One region of the Allobosea sp. 10L422 genome, then DNA from elsewhere that is predicted to be linked to it. Evidence: predicted binding sites of a transcription regulator. Region 1 holds the regulator's gene; each other region holds the start of a gene.

Region 1 (4,996 bases):
GGACGGCTTCGCCCAGGCGACGGCCGCGCTCGACTCCGGCAAGGCCAAGGCGACGCTCGCCGCGCTCGTCAAAGCCTCGAATGCGTGAGGCCGGCATGACCGACATCCTCGCCAAGATCGAAGCCTATAAGCGCCAGGAGATCGCGGCCGCCAAGGCCGCGGTGCCGCAGGCCGAGATCGAACGCCGTGCCCGCGCGGCCGCCAAACCGCGCGGCTTCGCCGATGCGCTCGCCGCCAAGCTCGCGGTCGGCAAGCCGGCCCTGATCGCCGAGATCAAGAAGGCCAGCCCGTCCAAAGGGTTGATCCGCGCCGATTTCGACCCGCCTTCGCTCGCCCGCGCCTATGCCGCCGGCGGCGCTGCCTGTCTTTCGGTACTCACCGACGCGCCCTCCTTCCAGGGCCAGCCGGAATTTCTGACGCAGGCGCGCGAGGCCTCCGGCCTGCCGGCGCTGCGCAAGGATTTCCTCTACGAGCCCTATCAGGTCTACGAAGCCCGCAGCTGGGGCGCCGACTGCATCCTGATCATCATGGCCGGCGTCGACGACGACACCGCCCGGGCGCTGAACGAAGCCGCTCGCGATCTCGGCATGGACGTGCTCGTCGAGGTGCATGACGACGCCGAGCTCGACCGGGCACTCAAGCTCGAAAGTCGGCTGCTCGGCATCAACAACCGCGACCTGCGCAGCTTCCACGTCGATCTCGCCGTGACCGAGCGGCTGGCGCCGCGCGTCCCGGCCGACCGCATCGTCATCGGCGAGAGCGGCATCTTTGCCCATGCCGACATCGCCCGTCTCAACAAGGCCGGCGTCAACAGCTTCCTCGTCGGCGAGAGCCTGATGCGGCAGGCGGACGTCACAGCGGCGACGCGGACCCTGCTGACCGGCCAGGCTCAAGAGAACGCGGCGTGAGCCGGCTCAGCCATCTCGACGCCCAAGGCCAGGCACATATGGTCGATGTCGGCGACAAGGCCGAGACGACCCGCATGGCAGTAGCCGAGGGCAGCGTCGTGATGGCGCCGGAGACGATTGCGATCGTGCGCGACGGCAATGCTAGGAAGGGCGATGTGCTCGGCACGGCGCGCCTCGCCGGCATCATGGCCGCTAAGCGCACGCATGAGTTGATCCCGCTCTGCCACCCGCTGCTGCTCAGCAAGATCGGGGTCGATCTGGAGATCGACGAGGCCCTGCCGGGCGTGCGCGTGCGCGCTGAGGTGAAGATGAAGGGCCAGACCGGCGTCGAGATGGAGGCGCTCACCGCCGTGTCCGTCGCCTGTCTCACCGTCTACGACATGGTCAAGGCAGTCGACAGGGCGATGCGGATCGAGAATATCCGGCTCCTGCACAAATCCGGCGGCCAGTCCGGCGACTACGAGGCGAAAGCCCGCTGATGGCGCTCACCCCGGTCCCCGTCGCGCGCAAGGCGCTGCTCAACAGCATTCCGGGACCGACCGGAGCGGAGACCCTCCCGCTCGCGCAATGCGCATGGCGGGTGCTCGCAGCCGATCTGAAGGCGCTCAGAACCCAGCCGCCCTTCGCCAACTCCGCCATGGATGGCTACGCCGTGCGTGCCGACGAGATGGCCGAAGATGCCACACTCGCCGTGATCGGGGAGTCCGCCGCCGGGCGGGCCTTTGACGGTACGGTCGGGCCGGGCGAAGCCGTACGGATCTTTACCGGCGCGCCGATGCCTGATGGTGCCGACACCATCCTGATCCAGGAGGACGCCGACGGCGTCGGCAGCCCCACGATCCGCGTGCGGGTGCCCCCCGCCAAAGGCAAGTTCCTGCGCCGGGCGGGGCTCGATTTCCGCGAAGGCGACGCCCTGCTGTCGGCCGGACGCGTGCTCGACAGCGCCGCACTCGGGCTCGCCGCCGCGATGGGCCATCCCTCGCTGCCGGTCCGGCGCAAGCCGCGCGTCGCGATCCTGGCGACCGGCGACGAGCTGGTGGCGCCGGGCGAGCCTGTGGGGCGCGACCAGATCGTCGCCTCGAACTCCTTCGCGCTCGCCGCGCTGGTCGAAAAGGCCGGTGGCACCGTGCTCGATCTCGGCATCGCCCGCGACGACCATGCCGATCTCGCCAACAAGATCGGCATGGCGCGGGCTGCCGATGCCGACGTGCTAATCACGCTGGGCGGCGCCTCGGTGGGCGCACACGACCTCGTGCAGGAGGCGCTGACCCGCGCCGGGATGTCTCTTGGCTTCTGGAAGATTGCCATGCGGCCGGGCAAGCCGATGATGACCGGTCGGCTCGGCCGGATGGTCGTGGTCGGGCTTCCCGGAAACCCGGTCTCCTCGATCGTCTGCGGCCATCTCTTCGTGCTGCCGCTGATCGAAGCCCTGCTCGGCATGGCCGGCGCCGATCGCGACCGCAGCGTCCCCGCCCGCCTCGGCAGCGACCTGCCGGGCAATGACGAGCGTGAGGATTATCTGCGCTCGGAGCTGGCGCTGACGCCCGATGGTTGGGTTGCAACGCCTTTCGATCGGCAGGATTCCTCCATGCTCGGCACATTGGCGCGGGCGCAGGCGCTGACGATCCGCCCGGCCCATGCTGCGCCCGCCAAGATAGGCGACCTCTGCCGTATCCTGCCGCTGCGGTAGACGGGCGCTCTCGCGCGACCGGGTTGCGGAACACAAGGCGAACAGTTATGGTGTTCGTGATTTGTTTCGAATCTACGCTTTTCCGGGGCCGGCGGGATCATGCTGACACGCAAGCAACACGAACTCCTGCGCTTCATCCAGGAACGCTTGCGTGAGAGCGGGGTGCCGCCCTCCTTCGACGAGATGAAGGACGCGCTCGATCTGCGCTCGAAATCCGGCATCCACCGGCTGATCATGGCGCTGGAGGAGCGCGGCTTCATCCGCCGCCTGCCCAACCGGGCGCGTGCGCTCGAAGTCATCAAGATGCCCGATGGACTCGGTACGCCGCAGCAGCGGCCGCGTTTCAGCCCTGCGGTCGTCCAGGGCGGGCTCGGCACGCAGCCCAATCTCGGCAAACCCCGCCCCACCGCCGATGAGGACAGCCGCTCTTCGATCGCGATCCCGGTCATGGGCCGCATCGCCGCCGGCACACCGATTTCGGCCATTCAGAACCGCAGCCACACCGTCTCGTTGCCGCCCGACATGCTCGGCTCCGGCGAGCATTACGCGCTCGAAGTACGTGGTGACTCGATGGTCGAAGCGGGCATCCTCGACGGCGACACCGTCATCATCCGCAAGCAGGACTCGGCCAATACCGGCGATATCGTCGTGGCACTGATCGACGACGAGGAGGCCACACTCAAGCGGCTGCGCAAACGCGGCTCCTCGATCGCGCTCGAAGCCGCCAATCCCGCCTATGAGACGCGTGTGCTCGGGCCGGACCGGGTCAAGATTCAGGGCCGCCTCGTCAATCTGATGCGGCGTTACTGAAGCCGTTCGACCTCGGCTTCGCCATCGGCGGAAGCTGGCGGAATGCTGATGCTCGTTGCAGCGGGCGCCGCCAGACGGGGTTCGCGTCGGCGGCTCCACGGCCGATCGGCCGCGCTGGGCTCTGAGATGCGGCTGCTCCATCCCGACGCCGTGCGGTAGAGCGAGGTCGCGCCGTCGCGTGACAGTCCCATTCGCTCGATCAGCCGGGCCTTGCAGGCGCCGCTCCAGGGAATGGCGGTGACGACGAGGTCGGCCCGCAGGCAATCTTCGATGATCGCCAGCCGGTCGCGCGTGTAGGAAATCATGCGCTTGTCGGCCGTTTGCGCAACACAACCCAGTTGATCGCAAGCGATGCCGGCGCGCAGCGTCGGATCGTCCGGCGAGCGGCTGTCGCCGTCGGCACTCAGCCATTGCTGCAGCACGAAGCGGCTGGGCTTGCCGGCGACCGCAAGGCGTCCATCGAGGCCCCGCACAGCAAGCCCCGAGCCGTCGCGTTCGATCAGGATTTCCGGCCGCTCCGGCTTTCCGGCGATGGCGACGCCGAGCACGATGGGGACCGCCGCCAGCCAGCGCCAGGCCGTGGTCCACAGCGTCAGCCAGAGCAACGCCAGCACGAAGCAGGTCAGCACGGCCGGGCTGAAGGCGGCGATCATCACGGTGGAATGGTCGATGCTTGCGACCCAATGCGCCACCTTGAGCACGACATCCGAAGCCAGCCCCATCAGCGCCCAGGCAGGCCAGTCCAGCCCGAAGGGATAGGCGAGCACGCCGAACACCGCCGCAGGCATCACGAACAGCGAGACGAAAGGCAGTGCCATGGCGTTGCCCAGCAGGCCGAAAGGGTTGAAGGTCTGGAAGTGATAGGCCCCGAAGGGCGCTGTTGCGGCCGTCGCCAGCAAGGTGGTGACGACGATGCCGAGCGCCGCTGCCCAGACCGGCCCGAGCGGCCATGGCAGGCTCGGGGGCGGCTCCGTGCGTTTTCGGCTCTCCCAGCGTTCGGCAAAGGCGATCAGGGCCGCAACCGCGCCGAATGACATCTGGAAGCTCGGTCCGAGCAGCGCCTCCGGCTCGCGTAGCAGCACGATCATGGCTGCAAGAGCGAGATTGCGCATGCTCAGTGCAGCACGATCGACAAGGATCGCGCCGAGCATCACCAGCGTCATGATCAGCGAGCGTTCGGTCGCGACGTCACTGCCTGAAAAGATACAGTAGGCGGTCGCGCCGAGCATCGCCGCGACGGCCGCGATCTTCTTGATCGGCCAGAGCAGCGCGGCAGTCGGGGAGAGCGCCAGTAGGGCGCGCACCAGCCAGAAAATCGTCCCGGCCGCGAGAACCATGTGCAGGCCTGAGATCGAGACGATGTGGTAGATTCCGGCGGCACGCAGGCCATTGTTCGTCGCCTCGGTGATCAGGCCGCGCTTCCCCGTGACAAGGGCGGCAGCGACCGCCCCGCCCTGCCCGCCGCCTACTTCGGCGATGCGCCGGGTCAAGGCGTTGCGGGCCCGGTCGATCGTGACATCGACGGCAAGGCGCGTCGGCATTGGGTGCGGCGCGGGCGCCGACGCGATCTTGCCTGCGATACTGCCGA
Region 2 (4,996 bases), on a different contig from region 1:
CGCGGGTGGGGGAGCGCGGAATTGGCGTTGCGTGACGCCGCGCAGGGCCGGCGCCTGGACGGGTTGGCTGGCGCGGGAAGGCTGGCGCGTCGAGACGGCCGAGCCGGGAGGCTGGGCTGGAGCGGCCGGATCGCGCCGGGCGCCGGGCTCGGTCGAGCTCGGGTCGAAGGGCGCCTCCGTCGAGGCCGGCTGCTGCGCGATATAGATCGGCGTGCCCGTCCGGAGCGCGTTTGCCTGCTGCGCCGCGGCCGTCGTCCAGCCGAACGCAATTCCGGCCAGGGCGGTGCCGGATAGAAGCAGGATCGTCGTGCGAGCGGACACGGGGTTCGCCAGGCTCCAGGCAACAGCTCACGCGCCCTGGAGGGGCGCGCATGGTTAACGGAGTTAGAACGAACAGGGTTAAGGACCCGTCAACGAAGCGGCCGCGCTGAGCAGCTTCCGGAAAGCGGCCGCACGGTTTCCGCCCGGGATCAGCGACAAATCGAGCGGCCCCGGGGGAGCGTTGTTTGGCTTGGCGACGAATCTCTGCCGAGCCTCGGCGGTGGCAATCGCGGGCCTCCCCGTGCTAGAGCGCCGGCCATGATCGCCGATATCCGCGCCTCCGCCCTTCGCACCGTTGCCACCGAGCGCGCCGGCCTCGACGCGCTCCATGACGCGCTCGCCGACGGGCTCGGCCAGCCCTTTGCCGATGCCGTCGCGATGATCCGGGCCGCGAGCGGGCGCGTGATCGTCTCAGGGATGGGCAAGTCCGGCCATGTCGGCCGCAAGCTCGCCGCGACGCTGGCCTCCACCGGCACGCCCGCGCATTTCGTCCACCCGGCAGAGGCGAGCCATGGCGACCTTGGCATGGTGCAGCCGGAGGATGTGGTGATCGCTCTGTCCTGGTCGGGGGAAGCGGCAGAACTCGCCGCGCTCGTCGGCTATACCCGGCGCTTCCGGGTCGGGCTGATCGCCATCACCGCCAATCCCGAGAGCACGCTCGGCAAGGAGGCCGATATCGCGCTCGTGCTGCCCAAGTCCGCGGAAGCCTGCCCGAACGGGCTTGCGCCGACGACCTCGACGACCATGCAGATCGCGCTGGGCGATGCTCTCGCCGTGGCGCTGCTGGAGGCACGCGGCTTCTCGCGGCAGGACTTTTTCGTCTATCACCCCGGCGGCAAGCTCGGCGCGCAGCTCAAGACCGTCGAGAGCATCATGCATCGCGGCGCCGAATTGCCGCTGATCGGGCTCGACACGCTCCTGCCGGACGTGATCGCGATGATCTCGGAGAAGAGCTTCGGCTGCGCCGTCGTGATGGATCTGGACGGCAGGCTTGCCGGGGTCGTCACCGACGGCGATCTGCGCCGCAAGGCGGCGATGGGCGGCGGCGGCTCGCTGCGCGCCCGCGATATCATGACGGCAAACCCCCGGCGCATCGGGCTTGATACGCTCGCCGTCGAGGCGCTGGAGCTGGTTAACCGCATGCGGATCACCGCGTTGATCGTGGTGGACGAGCAGGACAGGCCGGTCGGGCTGGTACATGTCCACGACCTGCTGGCGATGGGCGTGGCGTAGTCTTCGCGCATCATGCTCGGGCTTGACCCGAGCATCTCCTGACGCGGAGGCTGCGGAGCTTGTCTTGTCCAGGATTCTCGGGTCTGCGCTTCGCTGCGCCCGCAAATGACGATGCGGTTCGTTTCGCGCGAAGTGCTCTTGCCACGGGCACACTGCGACCTATCTGAAGCTGTAGAGACTATAGCTTCAGAGGGAGCGCCATGGCTGCACTGGACAAGCTCGAACGCGTAATGCCGATCGGCACCCTTGCCGAGCGCACCGGCGTCAAGGTCGAGACGATCCGCTACTACGAGCAGGTCGGCCTGCTGCCGCCGCCGGAGCGGTCCGAGGGCAACCAGCGCCGTTACGGCCGGCGCCATGCCGAGCGGCTCGCCTTCATCAAGCATGCGCGCGATCTCGGCTTTGCCGTCGACAACATCCGCACGCTACTCAGGCTCTCCGACACGCCCGGCATCGCCTGCGACGAGGCGCATGCGATCTCCGTCTCGCATCTCGAAGAGGTGCGGGACAAGATTGCGAAATTGCGCTCGCTGGAGAAGGAGCTGGAGCGGATCGCCACCACCTGTTCGGGCGGCGTCGCGGCCTGCGACTGCGCGATCATCGAGGCGCTGGCCGACCACGGGCAGTGCGACCATGCACGCCATTGAAGCTGGCCAGCGGCCTTAAATGTCGATTGCCCCTCGTTTCAGGAGCGGAAGGGTTTAAATAGGCATCGTGCCGAGCGGCCTTTTGCGCCGCCACGGCGGTTCTGTGGGAGGGCGCGCTATGCCGGGATGGCCCATGCCGAAGGGAGGGCAGCCCCGAACGGGGAACAAATCCCGATTCTGCCGGAGTCCGCGATTCGGCCTCGCTTCGTTCCAGAGGCGTTCTCGCCAGACCCGTTCCTGATTCCCGTCCACGCTCCCGCCCGCATGGGCGGGCGAGATGATCGGCTCCGTCGCCTTGCTTCCGTTTCGTTCGCTGCCGCCCGCCGCCCGCGCCCATGGCGTCACCGCGGTCCTAGGCCCCACCAATACCGGTAAGACCCATCTGGCCATCGAGCGCATGGTCGCTCATCCCACCGGGATGATCGGCCTGCCGCTGCGCCTGCTCGCGCGCGAGGTCTACCAGCGCGTGGTCGACAAGGTCGGCCCCGAGGCCGTGGCCCTCGTCACCGGCGAGGAGAAGATCAAGCCGGAGCGACCGCGCTTCTGGGTCTGCACGGTCGAGGCGATGCCGCGCGACCTCGCGGTCGATTTCGTCGCGATCGACGAGATCCAGCTCGCTTCCGACCTCGACCGCGGCCATGTCTTCACCGATCGGCTGCTCAACCGCCGCGGCCGGGCCGAAACCATGCTGATCGGCGCGGCGACCATGCGCCCGCTGATCGAGCAGCTCATCCCCGGCGTCAACGTCGTCACGCGCCCGCGCCTCTCCAGCCTGACCTTCGCCGGTGACCGCAAGATCACCCGGCTGCCGCCGCGCTCGGCCATCGTCGCCTTCTCGGTCGAGGAGGTCTACGCGATCGCCGAGCTGATCCGCCGGCAGAAGGGCGGGGCGGCCGTCGTGCTCGGCGCGCTCTCGCCGCGCACCCGCAACGCGCAGGTCGATATCTATCAGTCCGGCGATGTCGACTACCTCGTCGCCACCGATGCGATCGGCATGGGGCTCAACCTCGACGTCAATCACATCGCCTTTGCCGCCGACCGGAAATTCGACGGGCATCACTACCGCAAGCTCAACCCGGCCGAGTTGGGCCAGGTCGCCGGCCGCGCGGGGCGGCATTTGCGAGACGGCACCTTCGGCACCAGCGGGCGCTGCCCGCCCTTCGACGCGGAATTGGTCGAGGCGATCGAGAATCACCGCTTCGAGCCGGTGCGCCAGATGCAGTGGCGCAATTCCGACCTCGACCTGCGCTCGATCGCCGGCCTCCTCGATACGCTCAATATCCAGCCCTCGGAACCCGGCCTGACCCGGGCGCTGATCGCCGAGGACATGACGACGCTCGAGGTGTTGGCGAGAGACCCGGATGTCGCGTCGCTGGCGCATGGGCGTGCTGCGGTCGAGCGGCTCTGGGAGGTCTGCGGCCTGCCCGATTACCGCAAGATCTCGCCGATGCAGCATGCCGATCTTGCGACCACGCTGTATCTCAGGCTGATGCGCCATGGTCGGCTCGACGCCGACTGGTATGCGGTGCAACTCGCCTCGCTCGACCGCACCGATGGCGAGATCGACACGCTCTCCGCCAGGATCGCGCAGGTCAGGACTTGGACCTATGTTGCCAATCGTCCTGACTGGTTACCTGATCCTGAGCATTGGCAGGGCATGGCTCGTCTTGTAGAGGACAAACTGTCGGACGCTCTGCATGAGCGTCTGGCCCACCGATTTGTCGATCGGCGCACCAGCGTGCTGATGCGCCGCTTGCGGGAGAATGCGATGTTGGAGGCTGAGGTCACCGCGACGGGCGACGTGCTCGTCGAGGGCCAGCATGTGGGAATGCTGCAGGGCTTCCGCTTTACGGCGGACCCGAAGGCGGGAGGCGCCGAGGTCAAGGCGCTGAACCTGGCGGCGATGAAGGCGCTCGGCGCCGAGATCGAGTCGCGGGCGGCGCGCGTCGTGCTGGCGGGCGATGATGCCTTCGTGCTCTCGCATGACGGGCTGGTCCGCTGGACGGGCGAGCCGGTGGCGCGCCTCGTCGCCGGCGAGAAGGTGCTGGAGCCGCGCCTGCGCCTTCTCGTGGAGGAACACCTCTCCGGCGGAGCGCGCGAACAGGTCGAGGCGCGCCTCAATCTCTGGCTGAAGAATCACATCACCCGCCTGCTCGGCGCGATCCAGATCCTCGAAGCGGCCGAAAGCGTCACCGGCATCGCGCGCGGCATCGCCTATCAGACGGCCGAGGCGCTCGGCGTGCTCGAGCGCTCCAAGGTCGGCGAGGAAATGAAGGCGCTCGATCAGGAGGGCCGCGCCGCGCTGCGCCAGCTCGGCATGCGCTTCGGCGCTTTCCACATCTACATGCCGGCGCTGCTGAAGCCGGCGCCGCGTGCGCTCGCCGCCCAGCTCTGGGCGCTGAAGCATGGCGGGCCGGAGACGGCCGGGCTCGACGATATCGCCCATCTGGCGGCGTCGGGGCGCACCTCCTTCCCGGTCGACAAGGCCGTGCCGAAGGGGCTGTATCGCGCGGCGGGCTACCGCGTCTGCGGCGAGCGGGCCGTGCGCGTCGACATTCTGGAACGCCTCGCCGATCTGATCCGCCCGGCGATCGCCTACCGCCCCGGCGCCACGCAGGGCACCCCGCCCGCCGGCGCTGCCGATCAGGACGGCTTCGTCGCCACCGGCGCCATGACTTCGCTCGTCGGCTGCGCCGGCGAGGACTTCGCTTCGATCTTGCGCTCGCTCGGCTATGTGTCGGTGAAGCGTCCCGGCCCCGCGATCACGGTGCCGCTGGCGCCGCCTCCGGCCGCGA
Region 3 (4,996 bases), on a different contig from region 1:
GATCGAGCGGATCGGCCAGCGCCTCGATACGCTCGCGATAGAGCCGGAGCAGCGCCTTGGCATCGCGCGAGGGCCGGCCGGTCTCGATGGCGAGACGGCGGACAGCGCCGTCGCTGCGGAAGAAGGCGATCTCGAAGACGCGCCCGCCTTCGCCGCGCGCCTCCAGCACCCGCGCGGCTTCCCCGATCAGGCGGGTGACCTCGGCCTCGAGGCTCGCAGTATCGGCGAAGGGCTCGGCGAAATGGCGCTCGACCACGCAATCGGGCGGCGGACGCAGCGGCACGATGCGCCTATCCTCGTGGCCGAGGATGCGCCGGAGCTTCATCGCCAACCCCTCGCCGAAGCGGGCGGAGAGGGTTTCCGAGGGGCGCTCCGCGAGATCGGCCAGCCTCTTCAAGCCGGCGCGGGAGAGCGCGATCACGGTCTCCGCTTCGGCCTCCAGCGCCGCGACCGGCAGCGGTCGCAGCGCCGCTTCATCCTGCCCCGGCGGGATAATGCCTCCCCGTGCGAAGCGGGCGCAGGCGCGGGCGGCATCGGGCGTGCCGGCGATGGCGGCTTTCAGGCTCAAGCCCATCCGGTCCATCACCCGCCGCACAAGGCCGACCATCCCCTCCTCGCCACCGAAGAGATGGGCGCAGCCGGTGATGTCGAGCATGAGACCATGCGGCTCATCGAGCGCGGCCAGGGGCGTGAAGCGGTCGCAGAAGGCAGCGAGCGCTTCTAGAAACTGGCGGTCCGCCTGCGGCTCGGCCTCCAGCGCGACGAGATCGGGGATACGGGCGCGGGCATCAGCCAGCGTCAGGCCGCGGGCCAGACCGAGATCGAGAGCACGCCGGTCACAATCGACCAGGCGCAGCGCGTTGTGCTGCGTCTCGACCAGGACATACGGCTTCTCAGCCGGCGCGCCGAAGGCCGGAATCGCGCCCGTCCGCCGCAACCTGTCCGTCGCCAGGAAGGGGAACCAGAGGGCGAGATAGCGGCGCGGCATGGTCTGTCCGGGAAGCCAGTCTGTCGGATCGGTCGAAAAGGCTGCGTTCCGCGAAAGATCGTCGATCACGGTCCCACTCCACACGCCACTCACGTTCCGCCGCGCCGCCGCGCTGGCGCAGCAATCTCAAGGCGAAGGCCGGGGCACCCGGGGCATTGGCCTCCAGCGCCCGCGAGGCGAGCGTCCGGACCTGCCAGCGCGTGCGCGCCGCGCTCGGCGCCTCGGCCGCCGCCACCCGCAGCAGCAGAACCGGGACGCCCGAGCCTTCGGCCGCCAAGACGAGGCGGCGGCTCGCCGTCAGGTCGAAGGAGCGCGGCTCCCCCCAGGGCTCGATCAGCACGGCGCCGAGCGCCGGGCAGCGCGCCGCCTCGGCACCGGCCCGCAGCACGCTTTCGCCGTCGCGCGCCCGCACCAGCAGGAGGCGCGCCGGGTCGAGGCCGAGTTCGTTGAGCCCCGGCGCGTGCAGCCGGCCCGCCTCGGCATCGACGAAATCCTGCCGTGCCCAAAGGATCGGCCGTTCAGCAGCCTTTTCCTCCGCTGCCCCCGCCCTCAAAGCGAGTCCGAGCGCGAAGCCGGTCGCGGCGGCGAGATCGGCAATCTCGGCGGCGTAGACCTCGTGCAGTGCCGCCCGCGCGAGACCGCCATTCAGGGTCTCGTCCAGCGAAGCCACGCCCAGGCCGATCCGCGCCTGCGAAGCCGGCCCGGCGCGTAGGGCCCCTTCGGCAAGGCTGCGGCGCAGATCGGCCAAGGTCAAGGTAGTGGTTACGGGCATGGCAATAAGGTAACTGTTCTCTCTTTGTTCCTTTATAAGCCTCTCCCCGGCGGAAGGCGAGTCCGGTCTCGCCGCCCTCCCTCCCATCCCTGACGCGTGATGACAGCGAATGGGGCGCACCGTCTTCCTGGCGATCGGGACGCCCCCTCCAAACCGCCGCCATGGCGAACCGGCCGCCCACGCGCTAGCTTCACGGGCATGTGGGGGATTCTCCAAGCCTATTGGCCGCATATCCTTGCCGCCATCTCCATCGTGATGGCGGCCGTCGCAGGCGCGCATGCGGTGATGACGAAGGACGAAGTGCGCGCCGCCATCGGCTGGACCGGCGTCATCATCCTTTCGCCGATCGTCGGCCCCCTTCTCTATGCGATTGCGGGCGTGAACCGGATCCGACGCGCCACGATCCTGGCGCAACGGCCCGGCCATGGTCGACCCGGAACGCACTTCCACGCCAGCGACAAGGTGGTCGGGGCGCGGTTCGGGCAGCGCTTCGCGGCGCTCAAGACTTTGGGCGACCGCGTCGCCCGCCATCCTCTGACCACCGGCAACAGCATCGAAACCCTGCGAAGCGGCGACGAAGCCTACAGCGCCATGCTTGCCGCCATCGGGGCGGCCGAGCGCAGCGTCATCCTCGAGAGCTACATCTTCGACCGCGACCCTATCGGCCTGCGCATCGCCGATGCGCTGATCGCCGCGCATCGGCGCGGGATCGCGGTGCGCGTGCTGATCGATGCGGTCGGCGCCCGCTATTCGGTGCCAAGCATCGCCGGCCATCTGCGCGAGGGCGGCGTCGCGGTCGACGTGTTCAACGGCAACATCATCATGGGCCTCAGGCTGCCCTACGCCAATCTGCGGACGCACAGGAAGATCATCGTCGTCGACGGGACCGTCGCCTTCATGGGCGGCATGAACATCCGCCAGGGCTTCACCCGCGAGTTCGCAGGAGACGCCTATGCCCATGACACGCATTTCCGCCTGACCGGGCCCATCGTCGCCGATCTCTTCATGGTCGCGGCGGAGGACTGGCGCTTCGCCTCCGGCGAGGCGCTCGAAGGCCCGGCATGGGACATCACCTTGCCTGCCGCCAGCGAACTCGCCGCGCTCGTGCGGGCCGTTCCGTCCGGCCCGGACAGCTATCTGGAGACCAATCACAAGCTCTTGATGGGCGCACTTTCGGTCGCGCGGCGCTCCGTCAGGATCATGTCGCCCTATTTCCTGCCGGATCAGGAATTGATCAGCGCGCTCGTCACGGCGGCGCGGCGCGGCGTCGATATCGACATCATCGTCCCCTCCGTCAACAATCTGGTGCTGGTCGACAGGGCGATGACTGCGCAATTCGACCAGATTCTCAAGAATTACTGCCGAATCTGGCGCTCGACCGGCCCGTTCGACCATTCCAAGCTCTTCGTCGTCGATGGTTGCTGGGCCTATGTCGGCTCCTCGAACCTCGACCCCCGTTCGCTCAGGCTGAATTTCGAGATCGATATCGAAGTGCTCGACCATGATTTCGCCGGCGGAATTGCCGAGCGCGTCGAGGCCGTGATGGCGCAGGCGACACCTGTCACGCTTGCCGGCCTGCGCGCACGCCCTTATGTCTTGCGTCTGATGGACAGGTTGATCTGGCTCGGCTCTCCCTATCTTTGAGCCGAAACGGTCAACGCCCTGACGCGATGGATATGCAAAGCTTCGTCCTGTTCGATTCGAGCGGGCCAAAGCCTCAAACGGCAGAGCGATGCAGAAGAAGAGCCCGAGCCTGCGCGCCAGCATCATCGCCTCGCTCCGCCAGCGGAAGAACCGCGATGAAGCGCCCAGGCATGGGCCGGGCGAGCGGCCGGCAGGCACGCTCATCGCCTCCTACAACGTCCACAAATGCGTCGGCGTCGACGGTCGCTTCGATCCCGGCCGCATCGCGCAGGTGATCCGCGAGATCGCCCCCGACATCATCGCCCTGCAGGAGGCCGACAAGCGTTTCGGCGCCCGCCACGGCCTGCTCGACCTCGCGAGGCTGAAGGAGGAGACGGGCCTCATCCCGGTCCCCATCGAGAGCGCCAACGCCGCCGCCCATGGCTGGCACGGCAATGTCGTGCTGTTCAGGCAGGGGCTGGTGCGGGACGTCCATCAGGTCTCCCTGCCCGGGCTCGAACCACGCGGCGCGCTGGTCGTCGACCTCGATCTGGAGGGCGGCAGGGAGGTGCGCATCGTCGCCGCCCATCTCGGCCTGCTGCGCCGTTCGCGCTCGCAGCAGGCTCGCATGCTCCTCGACGTGATGAGGAACCGCGACGAGCGCCCCACGCTCCTGCTCGGGGACCTCAATGAATGGCGCCTCGGCGACCGTTCGTCGCTCAAGGAGCTCGGGCCCACTTTCGGCGCGCTGCCGATGCCCGTACCCAGCTTTCCCTCGGGCCTGCCGCTGCTCGCGCTCGACCGCATCATCGCCAACCGGCCGGAGATGCTGTCCGACGTCACGGTCCACGATACGCCGCTGGCGCGCATCGCCTCCGACCACCTGCCGATCAAGGCCATCCTCGGCCCGAGCAGCCCGAGCCTCGCGAGCCTCCCGCTGCCAGCTGTCGCGCTCGGGCCCGCGGCCAGCCCGGCTGCCGCGATCATCGGCTTTCGCAACGGCGCCGCGCCGACCGGGCCGGAGGGCACGGCTTTGCCGATCTCGGAGCTTCCGGACGGAAGCGAAGGCAGCAACCGGGCGCTCGTGCGCAAGGCGGGCGACCGGCTGAAGCGCGCGGTCAAGCGCACCCTGCGCCGGGCTTGACCTACCCTCTCCAAAGCTTTCCCGGCCCTGCGTCATGGCGCGCATGCGTCCCGACGCTGGCAACATCCGACAAATACTGCTTTCTGGCCCTCTCAGCAGCCAGATGGCCTGGAATCACATGCCGAACGCCTTGGCCGAGCGCCCGAGCGCGCTGCAACTCTTCCTGATCTTCGCGCGGATCGGGCTGACCAGCTTCGGCGGCGGCCTGAGCGGCTGGATGCTGCGGGAATTCGTGCAGCGGCGCCGGCTGATGAGCGAGGAGGATTTCCTCAACGGGCTCTCGATCGCGCAGGCGCTCCCCGGCGTCAACGTCACCAATATGGCGATCTGGATCGGCTACAAGCTCGGCGGCCGCAGCGGGGCGATCGCCTGCTGGCTCGGCATCGTGGTGCCGGCAGCGATCGTCATCGTGCTGATCGGCACGGTCTTCTCGTCGCTCGGCGGCTATGCCGTCACCCATGTGGCGCTC
Region 4 (4,907 bases), on a different contig from region 1:
ATCGGCGCGGCCGTGAGATAGGAAAGGATGTTGCAGGAGCCCGACGCGATCGCCACGACATGGTCCTCGGCCTTGAGCTGCAGCGCCGCCATGTCGACCACCGGGTCTTCCCAGATCTGCGGATAGACCAGTCCGGAGAAGGCGCGGGCGAACAGCCATTCCAGCATGCCCGCTTTGGACAGCGTCTTGCTGCGCCGGACGGCCAGTCCCAGGCCCGAGCTCGTCATGCGGCGGGCCGCGCGCGCCGTTTGCGTCGCCTGTTGCGTCACCGGTTTTCCTCCCTTTGCGGGTGGCGGGCCTGCTAGAGGAGTCGCGTGACGGTCCGGTGACGGAGCCTCGGCCCTTGCCGCGGCGTCGTGAAACCGCCGGTAATCTGTGGGGCTGAAATCCGGCGCCTGAGACGCCATATTGGCGGCACGAAAGCCGATGAGGCGCCCCGCCACCCCGCTGACAAGGAGATCGCAATGGGTCTGATGAGCATGTTCGGCGAGCCGAAGAAGCAGGACGAGACTTTCCCCTTCCAGCTGACCGACGCGCAGTGGCGCGAGCGGCTGACGCCGGAGCAGTATCAGGTCCTGCGTGGCCACGGCACGGAGCGTGCGGGTTCTTGCGCACTCAACTACGAGAAGCGCGCCGGCACCTTCTCCTGCGCCGGCTGCGGCCAGAAGCTGTTCAAGTCGGGCAAGAAGTTCGAGAGCGGCACGGGCTGGCCGAGTTTCGACCAGCCGCTGGAGGGCGCCGTCGGCGCCTCGGAGGATTTCAGCTACGGCATGCACCGTGTCGAGGCGCATTGCGCCAATTGCGGCGGCCATCTCGGCCACGTCTTCCCCGACGGCCCGCCGCCCACCGGCCTGCGCTACTGCATTAACGGCGTGGCGATGAATTTCGAGCCGGAAGCGGCTTGATCCCGCCGTGATGCTCGGGCTTGCCCCGAGCATCTCACGACGGAAAGGCGATAAAGAGATGCCCGGGTCAAGCCCGGGCATGACGCCTCACGCAACGGGCACCGCCCGTCGCGCCAGCACTCCGGCATCCACCGCCGGCGGCAGATCGCCGAACTGCCCCGACCAGCCATCCCCAAGCCGCGTGGCAATGAACGCGTCCGCCACCGCAGAGGGCGCAAACTGCAACAGCAACGAGCCCTGCAACATGAGCGCCAAGCGCTCGGTGAGACGCCGCGCCTGCCCCTCATTGCGCATCATCCCGGGCAATTCGCCTTCCAAACGCCTCAGCGCCGCATCGTAGCGCTTGTCCGAGCCCGCAGCCACCATCAGCTCAGCCCTCAGCACGTCGATCGCCCCCTGCTCCCGCGCCAGCGAGCGCAGCACGTCCAGGCAGATGACATTGCCCGAGCCTTCCCAGATCGCGTTCAGCGGCGCCTCGCGATAGAGCCGCGCCATCGGGTTGTCCTCGATGAAGCCGTTGCCGCCATGGCACTCCAGCGCCTCGGTGACGACGGCAGGCGTCCGCCGCGTGATCCAGTATTTCGCGATCGGCGCGCCCACCCGCGCCAGCAGCCGCTCACTCTCCGATGCCTCCTGTCGATCCAGCGCCGCGAAAAGCCGGAAGGCGAGCCAGGCCGCGGCCTCAGCCTCGATCGCGATATCGGCCAGCACGTTCTGCATGATCGGCTGGTCGATCAGCGCCTTCTGGAATGCCCTCCGGTGCTGCGCGTGATGCGCCGCCAGCGAGACCGCCATCCGCATCAGCCCGGAGGAGGCGGCGGCAATGTCCAGCCGTGAATTGTGATTCATCGACAGTCCGGTGCGGATCCCGCGCCCCGGCTCCCCGATCAGATGGCCGATGGCGCCCCTGAACTCCACCTCGGAGGAGGCATTCGAGCGGTTTCCGACCTTGTCCTTGAGTCGCTGGATCGCGACGCCGTTGCGCGATCCGTCCAGCTGCCAGCCCGGCACGACGAAGCACGAGATCCCCTCGGCCTTCCGCGCCAGCGTCAGGAAGACGTCGGAATGCGGCACCGAGAAGAACCATTTCCGGCCATGGAGCGAATAGGTGCCGTCGCGATTGTCTTCGGCATATGTCTGCGTCTGACGCAGATCCGAGCCGCCTTGCGTCTCCGTCATCGCCGTGCCGACGGTCGCGCCGGTCTTGAGAGGCGCCGGCCCCTGCCGCGGATCGTAGCGATTGGAGGTGACGAGGTGGCCCCACTGCTCCCAGAGTGCCGCGTCCTGCTTCAGCACCGGCACGGCGGCATAGGTCATGCTGATCGGGCAGCAGATCCCGCTCTCGGCGCCGTACCAGAGATACTGCAAGGCGGCGCGGGCCACCTGCGCGCCGGGCTCCGGCCGGTTCCAGGCGAGCGCATGCGTCTCCTGCCCGATAGCAAGCCCCATCAGCTCGTGCCAGGCGGGATGGAAGGCGATCTCGTCGATGCGGTTGCCGAAGCGGTCGAAGGCCCTCAGTTCGGGCGTGTAGCGATTGGCGAGATAGGCCAGCTCCTGCACCCTTGCCGAGCCGACTGTCCGCCCGGCGTCATGCAAGCGGTCTCGCGCCCAATCGGCCCCGAACGCCGAGACGATGGCCGGCAGCACCGGATCGGCGGCGAAGGCATCGTATTCGGCCAGCACCGGCACCTGATTGGTGACCTCCCAGCGCCCTTCCCCGCTCTGCTCCGCCATTGCTGCCACCTCCCTGTGGAACGGGATATAAAATGATCCCTCCGGCAGGGCGCAATCCTGACACGAGCGCCCTATATTCGCCGGAGAACGAATCACGCACGAGCACACTGGTCCCTTGTCCGAGACTGACCCCTTTTCCGCTCCCCTGCCCCGCCCTGGAGGCCTCGCCGCGCGTGCCGCAGCGCAGCCGGCGGCCGGCTATCTTACGGGGCTGAACCCGGAGCAGCGCCAGGCGGTCGAGGCGACGGAAGGCCCCGTGTTGGTGCTGGCCGGCGCCGGCACCGGCAAAACCCGCGTGCTCACCACCCGCATCGGCCACCTGATTTCGACCAGCCGCGCCTACCCTTCCCAGATCCTCGCCGTCACCTTCACCAACAAGGCGGCGCGCGAGATGAAGGAGCGCGTCGCCCATCTCGTCGGACCGGTCGCCGAGGGCATGCCCTGGCTCGGCACCTTCCACTCGATCTCGGCCAAGCTGCTGCGCCGCCACGCCGAACTGCTCGACCTGCGCAGCGACTTCACCATTCTCGACACCGACGACCAGATCCGCCTGATGAAGCAGGTGATTCAGGCCGAGGGCATCGACGAGAAGCGCTGGCCCGGCCGCATGCTGGCGGGCTTCATCGATAGCTGGAAGAATCGCGGCCTCAGCCCCAAGGACGTGCCGCCCGGCGAGGCCGCCGTCTTCGCCAACGGCAAGGGCGGCAAGCTCTATGCTGCCTATCAGGAGCGGCTGAAGGCGCTGAACGCCGTTGATTTCGGCGACCTGCTGCTGCACTGCCTGACGCTGTTCCGCGACTATCCTGACGTGCTCCAGACCTATCACGATCGCTTCCGCTACATCCTCGTCGACGAGTACCAGGACACCAACACGGCGCAGTATCTCTGGCTTCGGCTTCTTGCCCAAGGACGCCGCAACATCTGCTGCGTCGGCGACGACGACCAGTCGATCTATGGCTGGCGCGGTGCCGAGGTCGACAACATCCTGCGCTTCGAGCACGATTTTCCTGGGGCGACCGTGATCCGGCTGGAGCGCAACTACCGCTCCACCGGCCATATCCTCGCCACCGCCTCCAAGCTGATCGCCCGCAACGAAGGCCGCCTCGGCAAGACGCTGCGCACCGAGGATGCGCTCGGCGAGAAGGTCACCATCACCGGCGCCTGGGACAGCCAAGAGGAAGCCCGCCTGATCTCCGACGAGATCGAGGCGATGCAGGCCAAGAAATACAATCTCGCCGAGGTCGCGGTTCTCGTCCGCATCTCCGCGCAGATGCGCGAGATCGAGGAGCGCTTCGTCCAGGCCGGCGTGCCCTATCGCGTCATCGGCGGCCCGCGCTTCTATGAGCGCGCCGAAATCCGCGATGCGCTGGCCTATCTGCGCTGCGTGGTATCGCCGACCGACGACCTCGCCTTCGAGCGGATCATCAATGTGCCCAAGCGCGGCCTCGGCGACGCCACCGTCCAGCTCCTGCACAACCATGCTCGCGCCACCGGCTTCTCTCTGATGCAATCGGCCCGTGCCGCGGTCGAGAGCGACGAGCTCAAGCCCAAGGCCCGCACCACGCTGCGCGAACTCGTCGATGCCTTCGGCCGCTGGTCGACCCGCGCCGAGCATATGCCGCAGGGCGAGCTGGCAGAGCTCGTGCTGGAGGAATCCGGCTACACCGAGATGTGGAAGAAGGACCGCTCGGCCGATGCCGCAGGGCGGCTGGAAAACCTCAAGGAGCTCGTCCGCTCGCTCGACGAATTCCCCGACCTGCCGGCCTTCCTCGAGCACGTCTCTTTGGTGATGGATGTCGCCGACGGCGAATCCGGCGCCCGCGTCTCGATCATGACGCTGCACGCCGCCAAGGGGCTGGAATTCGACACGGTCTTCCTGCCCGGCTGGGAGGAAGGGCTCTTCCCGAACCAGCGTGCGCTCGACGAGAGCGGCCGCGCAGGCCTCGAGGAAGAGCGCCGCCTCGCCCATGTCGGCCTGACCCGCGCCCGCAAGAAGCTGAAGCTCTATTTCGCCTCGAACCGACGCATCCACGGCCTCTGGCAGACCAGCCTGCCCTCCCGCTTCATCGACGAATTGCCGGAAGAACATGTCGAGGTCGAGCAGGCCCCGACGAGCTACTCGCAGGGCGGCTACGGCGCCTCGCGCTTCGACCGGATGGAGAGCTTCGGCTCCAGCTACAACACGCCGGGCTGGCAGCGCGCGCAGGAAAACCGCGCGAAGAACAGCGGCGGTGGCAGCGGCTTCTCCGAAAGCGGCCGTGGCTTCGG

The links. Region 1 encodes LexA, which represses DNA repair genes until DNA is damaged. Its sites were predicted from a motif close to TGTTCNNNNTGTGTTCNG; they were not measured.
Region 2: AC1DEZ_RS21880 (helicase-related protein) is a predicted target of LexA. The motif match lies at 2,408-2,425, and genes of this name have one in related genera.
Region 3: AC1DEZ_RS10570 (ImuA family protein) is a predicted target of LexA. The motif match lies at 1,775-1,792, and genes of this name have one in related genera.
Region 4: AC1DEZ_RS06530 (ATP-dependent helicase) is a predicted target of LexA. The motif match lies at 2,723-2,740, and genes of this name have one in related genera.

What each region holds. Positions count from the first base shown of each region.
Region 1 covers NZ_JBFTJI010000001.1:620,201-625,196, forward strand. Annotated here, with positions in the region: gene trpD (anthranilate phosphoribosyltransferase) at 1-88, shown strand, start outside; gene trpC (indole-3-glycerol phosphate synthase TrpC) at 96-908, shown strand; gene moaC (cyclic pyranopterin monophosphate synthase MoaC) at 905-1,387, shown strand; gene AC1DEZ_RS02910 (molybdopterin molybdotransferase MoeA) at 1,387-2,598, shown strand; gene lexA (transcriptional repressor LexA) at 2,698-3,408, shown strand; gene AC1DEZ_RS02920 (ComEC/Rec2 family competence protein) at 3,402-4,996, opposite strand, start outside.
Region 2 covers NZ_JBFTJI010000013.1:34,841-39,836, forward strand. Annotated here, with positions in the region: gene AC1DEZ_RS21865 (outer membrane beta-barrel protein) at 1-321, opposite strand, end outside; gene AC1DEZ_RS21870 (KpsF/GutQ family sugar-phosphate isomerase) at 580-1,554, shown strand; gene AC1DEZ_RS21875 (MerR family transcriptional regulator) at 1,755-2,201, shown strand; gene AC1DEZ_RS21880 (helicase-related protein) at 2,479-4,996, shown strand, end outside.
Region 3 covers NZ_JBFTJI010000004.1:104,275-109,270, reverse strand. Annotated here, with positions in the region: gene AC1DEZ_RS10575 (Y-family DNA polymerase) at 1-988, opposite strand, end outside; gene AC1DEZ_RS10570 (ImuA family protein) at 894-1,760, opposite strand; gene AC1DEZ_RS10565 (phospholipase D-like domain-containing protein) at 1,959-3,404, shown strand; partial or broken gene AC1DEZ_RS10560 (endonuclease/exonuclease/phosphatase family protein) at 3,493-4,287, shown strand; gene AC1DEZ_RS10555 (chromate transporter) at 4,646-4,996, shown strand, end outside.
Region 4 covers NZ_JBFTJI010000002.1:460,639-465,545, reverse strand. Annotated here, with positions in the region: gene AC1DEZ_RS06545 (BtaA family protein) at 1-269, opposite strand, end outside; gene msrB (peptide-methionine (R)-S-oxide reductase MsrB) at 474-905, shown strand; gene AC1DEZ_RS06535 (acyl-CoA dehydrogenase family protein) at 993-2,639, opposite strand; gene AC1DEZ_RS06530 (ATP-dependent helicase) at 2,755-4,907, shown strand, end outside.